One region of the Kitasatospora sp. NPDC056800 genome, then DNA from elsewhere that is predicted to be linked to it. Evidence: riboswitches for the same ligand, from Rfam matches in the RefSeq annotation. Region 1 holds a riboswitch; the other holds the start of a gene.
What was found. A riboswitch is a leader RNA that binds a small molecule or an ion and turns the genes downstream of it on or off. The one in region 1 is predicted to bind thiamine pyrophosphate.
Positions count from the first base shown of each region.

Region 1 (3,275 bases):
CCCCGCCCGGCAGCGGCGAGCCCTCGCGCAGCCGGCCGAGCAGCGGCAGGGTCCGCTCGAACAGGAAGACCCGCCGGTACCGCGGCGCGGCGGCGGCCACCCGGTTCAGCGCGACCGAGGAGAAGCTCATGATCCGGGCCGACGGGCGGTCGCCCTCCCGGACGGCGCCGATCTTGAACCGCTCCAGGGTCCGCAGCAGCTCGGCCTCCACCCGGCCGCGGAAGCGCACCGGGTGCTTGGTCTCGATCGCCAGGTCCACCGGGCGGCCGCACTCCACCACCAGCTCCAGCAGCCGCTCCAGCCGCAGCACGCCGCGCAGCTCCGGGTCGGTGCTGGGGCGGCCGGTCTTCCAGGCGCCGAAGTCGTACGCCTCCAGCTCGGCGAGGGTCATGGCCGAAACGGTGCCCCGGCCGTTGGAGACCCGGCCGATCCGGCGGTCGTGCACGCAGACCAGCGCGCCGTCGGCGGTGACCCGGACGTCGCACTCCAGCGCGTCCGCGCCCTCGTCGAGCGCGCGCCGGTAGGCCGCGAGGGTGTGCTCGGGCAGGGCGTGGGAGGAACCGCGGTGGGCGATCACCTGGACGGGCGGCACGGTGCGCGCCGCCGCCGAGGACAGGTCTGGGCTGGTCACAGGCCCAACGATAGGCGGCGGAGGTGAAGCGCGGACAAAGACGGCCCCAACCTGTGGGGCCGTCTCCGTACCTGCGGGCCCGCTCGGGCCCCGCTCCCTCCGCTCCGTCAGCCCCGGACGGCGCGGCGGCCGAGCGGGGTGAGCGCCCAGGTGGCCAGGGCCGGCACCAGGAAGGCGAACAGCGAGGCCGAGGTCCACTCCTGCGGGGTGAAGTGCAGCGCCTCCTGGGCGGAGGTCCAGAAGTCCGTCCACCAGCCCGCGACCTTGGTCGGCGCGATGAACTGGTAGACCGCGAAGCCCAGGGCCCACGGCAGCAGCATCAGCCAGCGGGACGGCGCGTCGGCGGAGAGGTTCCAGCCGCGTCGGCCGGCGCCGAGGAAGTAGTCCACCACGAGCACCGCCAGCAGCGGCACGAACACCGAGCCGATCAGGCCGAGGAAGCCGTAGTAGGTGTCGGTGAACTCGTCGATCTGCAGCGCCAGCACGGTGATCAGCACGCCGATCGCGCCGGAGAGCACCCGGCGGTCCACCTTCGGCAGCAGGTTCTGCACCGACATCGCGGTCGAGTACACGTTGGCGAAGGACTGGTCCGTCTCGCGCAGCACCAGCACCAGCAGGAACAGCCAGCCGGCCCAGACCCCGAGGAAGGAGTCGAAGATCCGGTTCGGGTCGCCGTCCGACTGCAGCAGCGCCATCAGACCGAGCACGTAGCACCAGACCTGGGCGACCGTGTAGCCGGAGAAGCTGCCCCAGAACGCCGAGCGCGGGGTGCGCGAGTGCCGGGTGTAGTCGGCGGCCAGCGGGACGAAGGAGACCGACACCGCGATCATCGCGTCGGTGGCGCCGAGGAAGCCGTGCCAGTTGCCCGCGCCCGGGTCCGGCACGCCCTGGCGGCCCAGCTGGACGGTGAAGTACACCATCGCCACCGCGACCGCCCCGGCCACGAAGCGGCGCAGCACCGCGATCGAGCCCAGCGGCCAGATGGTCAGCGCGGTGGTCAGCGCGCCCGCGAGCAGGACGAACAGCCAGCGGTAGCCGGTGGTGTGCGCGACGGTCTGCGCGCCCGCCGAGATGGTCAGCAGCTCGAAGACGCCCCAGCCGATGCACTGCACGATGTTGAGCACCGTCGGCAGGTAGGACAGCCGGGTGCCGAACAGCCCGCGCAGGTTCGCCATCGCGGGGGCGCCGGTGCGGGCGCCGATCAGCGCGGCCACGGCGAGCATCGCGGTGCCGACCGCCGTACCGATCGTGATCGCGGTCACCGCGGCGGCCAGCGACAGCTCGCTGCCGGGGGCGCCGAGCACGGTGGCGGCGGTGGAGAAGCCGATCAGGCTGACGCCCAGGTTCATCCAGAGCGCGAAGTGGTCCCGGAAGCGCAGCGTGCGCGGCGGTTCGGTGTCCAGGACCAGGGGCGCTTCGACGTGCTCGGCGCGTTCCAGGAGGGCGGTCGCGCCCGGCGCGGGGGCGTTCGCGCCGGAGTCGGAGGCGTTCGTACCCGAAGAAGAGGATGGCGAAGCAGGCGGCATGGCCGATACTCCCTACGCCGGCATTACCCGGACAGGTTCCGGCGGTCAGCGCCCCCTCGAACGTCCGTCACTCGTGTGGCGTACGGTCGACATGCGCACTCTCAGCCTGGTGGGTCCAAGCTCCCGCGTGTCAGTTTGGAGCGCCAGGCTAACCGGCGCGGGTGCCGACGCCCAAGGCCGAGGGCGGGGCGGTCCGCATCGCGGACGCCCGATGGGGAGGGGAGCCCCGGCCGTCGGTACGGGTGCCGGAGCCGGTGTCAGTGCCGCTGTGGGTGCTGACGCCAGTGCCGGTGTCGGTGCCGGCTAAGGATTCTTATGAGTTCTTCAGAGGGGTCCTTACGGCAAACGAATCGACAGTGCGAAAAACTATGGTCCTTGGTTCTGCCAGCTATGGAGGTCGTCCGTGAGCACCGAGCGCGAGGTTGGGCCCACCGGGCCGCAGGGGGAGCAGCCCGCCGGGCCGGGGGCGGCCGAGTCCGCTGCCGCGGGCCCCGCTCAGGGCGGGCACAACCCGACTATGGCGTTCCGGCGGGTGCCCGAGCCGGAGGCGGGCGCGGTCGAGGCCGCCGCCGCCGAGGCGGCGCCGTCCGCCGACGCCGTTCCGGCCGAGGAGGTCCCGGCCGGGGGTGGGCACAAGCCCACCGTCGCCTTCACCAAGGTGCCCGCACCGGAGGCACCCGCCGAGCCCGTGGCACCCGCCGCACCCGCCGAGCCCGCCGTACTCGCCGTCGAGGAGCCGGCCGTCGACCCGGCCACCGGCTACATCGACGCGCCGCCGCCGGTCCTGCCGCCCGTTCCGCCCGCCCCGGTGGCCGCCGCACCCGCCGCCCCGGCCCTGCCGCCGGCCGGCAACCCGTACGCCACCCCGACCCACGGCGTCCCCGCCGCCGGCGCGCACGAGGGGTACGGCGCCGCTCCGGCCGCGCCCGCCGCCCCCGCCGCGCACGGCCACCACCCCTTCGGGGCCGGCCAGCCGCTCGGCGGCTGGGGCCCCACCCACGACTCCACCTCCGGCGGCGCCGGCTACCCCGGCGGCCCGGCCGGCCCGCTCGGCTACCCGGCGGAGTACCCCGGCGGTCCGGGCGGCCCCGGCGGCCCGCGCAAGAAGCGCGGCGGCC
Region 1 is NZ_JBHUAL010000219.1:6,790-10,064, forward strand. It holds gene ACFRQN_RS34155 (glycerophosphodiester phosphodiesterase) at 1-631, opposite strand, end outside; gene ACFRQN_RS34160 (cytosine permease) at 739-2,157, opposite strand; TPP riboswitch at 2,150-2,294, opposite strand; gene ACFRQN_RS34165 (S1C family serine protease) at 2,561-3,275, shown strand, end outside.

Region 2 (3,242 bases), on a different contig from region 1:
GGGGCGCGGGGTGGCTCTCCTCCCAGCGCAGCGTCGACTCAGAAGCGGGTCAGTCGGCCAGCGGGAGGTAGACCTTGTTGCCCTGGGCCTTGAACTCCTCGGACATGGCCTTCATGCCCTCGACGGCCTCCTCGTCGTACTCCGGCGAGGCCGCGCCGTTGCCGAACTTCTCATTGATGGATTTGCTGATCTTCATCGAGCAGAACTTCGGGCCGCACATCGAGCAGAAGTGCGCGGTCTTGGCGGGCTCGGCGGGGAGGGTCTCGTCGTGGAAGTCGCGGGCGGTCTCCGGGTCGAGGGCCAGGTTGAACTGGTCCTCCCAGCGGAACTCGAAGCGGGCGTCGGAGAGGGCGTCGTCCCAGGCCTGGGCGCCGGGGTGGCCCTTGGCCAGGTCGGCGGCGTGGGCGGCGATCTTGTAGGTGATCACGCCGGTCTTGACGTCGTCCCGGTTGGGCAGGCCCAGGTGCTCCTTGGGGGTCACGTAGCAGAGCATCGCGGTGCCCCACCAGGCGATCATCGCGGCGCCGATGCCCGAGGTGATGTGGTCGTAGCCGGGGGCGACGTCCGTGGTCAGCGGGCCGAGGGTGTAGAACGGCGCCTCGTCGCAGATCTCCTTCTGGAGATCCATGTTCTCCCGGATCTTGTTCATCGGGACGTGGCCCGGGCCCTCGATCATCACCTGGACGTCCCGCTCGCGGGCGATCCGGCCGAGCTCGCCGAGGGTCTTCAGCTCGGCGAACTGCGCCTCGTCGTTGGCGTCCGCGATCGAGCCCGGACGCAGGCCGTCACCGAGCGAGAAGGTGACGTCGTAGGAGGCGAGGATGGAGCAGAGCTCCTCGAAGTTGGTGTAGAGGAAGTTCTCCTGGTGGTGGGCCAGGCACCAGGCCGCCATGATCGAACCGCCGCGCGAGACGATGCCGGTCTTGCGGCGCGCGGTGAGCGGGACGTAGCGCAGCAGCACGCCGGCGTGGACGGTCATGTAGTCGACGCCCTGCTCGCACTGCTCGACGATGGTGTCCCGGTACACCTCCCAACTCAGCTCCTCGGCGCGGCCGTCCACCTTCTCCAGGGCCTGGTACAGCGGCACGGTGCCGATCGGCACGGGGGAGTTGCGCAGGATCCACTCACGGGTGGTGTGGATGTTGCGGCCGGTGGAGAGGTCCATGACGGTGTCGGCGCCCCAGCGGGTGGCCCAGGTCATCTTCTCCACCTCCTCCTCGATCGAGGAGGTGACGGCCGAGTTGCCGATGTTGGCGTTGATCTTCACCAGGAAGTTGGTGCCGATGACGGCCGGCTCCACCTCGGGGTGGTTCACGTTGACCGGGATGACGGCCCGGCCGCGGGCCACCTCGGCCCGCACGAACTCGGGCGCCAGGCCCTCGCGCAGCGCCACGAACTCCATCTCCGGCGTCACCACGCCCCGCTTGGCGTAGGCGAGTTGGGTGACGGCGGCACCACCGCGGCCGCGCAGCGGACGGCGCGGGCGGCCGGGGAAGACGGCGTCCAGGTTGCGCAGGTTCCCGCCGCGCGGCGAGGTGTGCTTGATCCCGTCGTCCTCGGGGCGCGACTCGCGGCCGTCGTACTCCTCGACGTCGCCGCGCTGGCGGATCCAGGGGTCCCGCAGCGCGGGCAGGCCGCGCCGCACGTCGGGCTCGTACGACGGGTCGGTGTACGGGCCGGAGGTGTCGTACAGCGGGACGGTCCCGCCGTTGGTGAGCCGCACCTCGCGGTACGGGACGCGCAGGTCGGGGCGCGTTCCCTCGCGGTAGGCCTTGTGCCAGGCCGGGGTCGGGTAGCCGGTGCGCTCGCTGCTGGGGGCGCTCCGGACAGACTGCGGCTGTGCTTCGAACGTGGTCATCTGACCTCTACTCCCTACGCCGGCATTACCCGGTCAGGTTCCTGCGGTCGACGCAGCCGTCGGTCCGTCCGTCGACGTCCCGGTCAGCGTCCTCTCAGCCCGGTGCTCCGAGCTCCCGCGTCGCAGGCGGTGTTGCCTGCACACGACGCCCAACACCGTAGCGAGCGGATCGCCGCAGGTCCAGAGCGCCTCACGCCAGAGGCCCGGCTCCCCGTCTCGCGGGGGGCCGGGCCTCAGGGCGGCGGTCGGGGCGGCCGGTCAGCTCTTGGCCGCCTTCTTCACCAGGACCACCACGGCGGCCGCGATGCCGACCACCACCAGCAGCTTGATCACGATCGAGAGCAGTGCGCCGACGACGCCGAACACGAAGGCGACGATGTTCCAGGCCAGCACCAGGACCAGCACCGGGATGACGATGTTGCGCACCCAGGAGGGCAGCGACTTCCAGAGCTCAGCCATGTCGGTTCCTCTTCTCCCCTCGGGTCGGCCGCCGTCCGGTGCCGCATCCCGCTTGCTTTCGGTACTTCGATCGTACGGTGGCGCGAGTGCCGGAACGAGGCCCAACGGCCCGGAGAGAACCCCGAGATCCCCCCGATCCCGACCCCCCGGGTGACCCCCGAGAACTCCTCCGGCGGGGGCACGGCCCCGGGCCTTTACGACCTGTCCGAGCGACGCCGGAAGCAAGCCCGTCCGGACGACGGGCGGCAGGCGGCGGGCGCCGCCCGGACGGCTCAGACCGGCCAGCGCTCGCCGCGCCAGGCGGCGTCCCAGAACATCCACTCGTAGCGCGAGGTGGTCACGAAGTGCCCGACCACCTTCCGGCGTTCGGCCGCGGACAGCTCCTCGCCCAGCCGGTCGGTGAGCGCCAGCACCCGGCGGACCACCGATTGGAAGGCCTCGTCGCCGTAGGTGGAGATCCACTTGGCGTACAGCGGGTCGGGCGAGCCCTGGGCGAGCAGCGCCTCGCCGACCCGGGCGTAGATCCAGTAGCAGGGCAGCACCGCGCCGAGCGCCTCGGCGAAGGAGCCGCCGTAGACGGTGGCCAGCAGGTAGCTGGTGTAGGCCCGGGTGGTGGGCAGCACCGGCTCGGCGGCGGCCTCCTCGGCGCTGCCGCCGAAGGCGGTCAGGAACTCGGCGTGCATGCCCTGCTCGGCGGCCAGCGCGCCGACCGCGTCGTCGGCGAAGGCCCGGACGTCCTCCTCGCCGGGCGCCTTGGCGGCGCAGACGGCGAGCGCGCGGGCGTAGTCGCGCAGGTAGTGCGAGTCCTGGACGACGAAGTGGCGGAAGGCCTCGCGCGGCAGGGTGCCGTCGGTGAGCCCGGCCAGGAAGGGGTGGGCGAGGATCTCGGCGTACACCGGCTCGATGGCCGCCCAGAGTTCTTCGG
Region 2 is NZ_JBHUAL010000053.1:24,341-27,582, reverse strand. It holds gene thiC (phosphomethylpyrimidine synthase ThiC) at 50-1,858, opposite strand; TPP riboswitch at 1,853-1,987, opposite strand; gene ACFRQN_RS14785 (DUF5326 family protein) at 2,117-2,317, opposite strand; gene tenA (thiaminase II) at 2,590-3,242, opposite strand, start outside.
Region 2: it holds a riboswitch for thiamine pyrophosphate, as region 1 does, so the genes downstream of both, thiC (phosphomethylpyrimidine synthase ThiC) here and ACFRQN_RS34160 (cytosine permease) in region 1, are expected to answer to the same signal.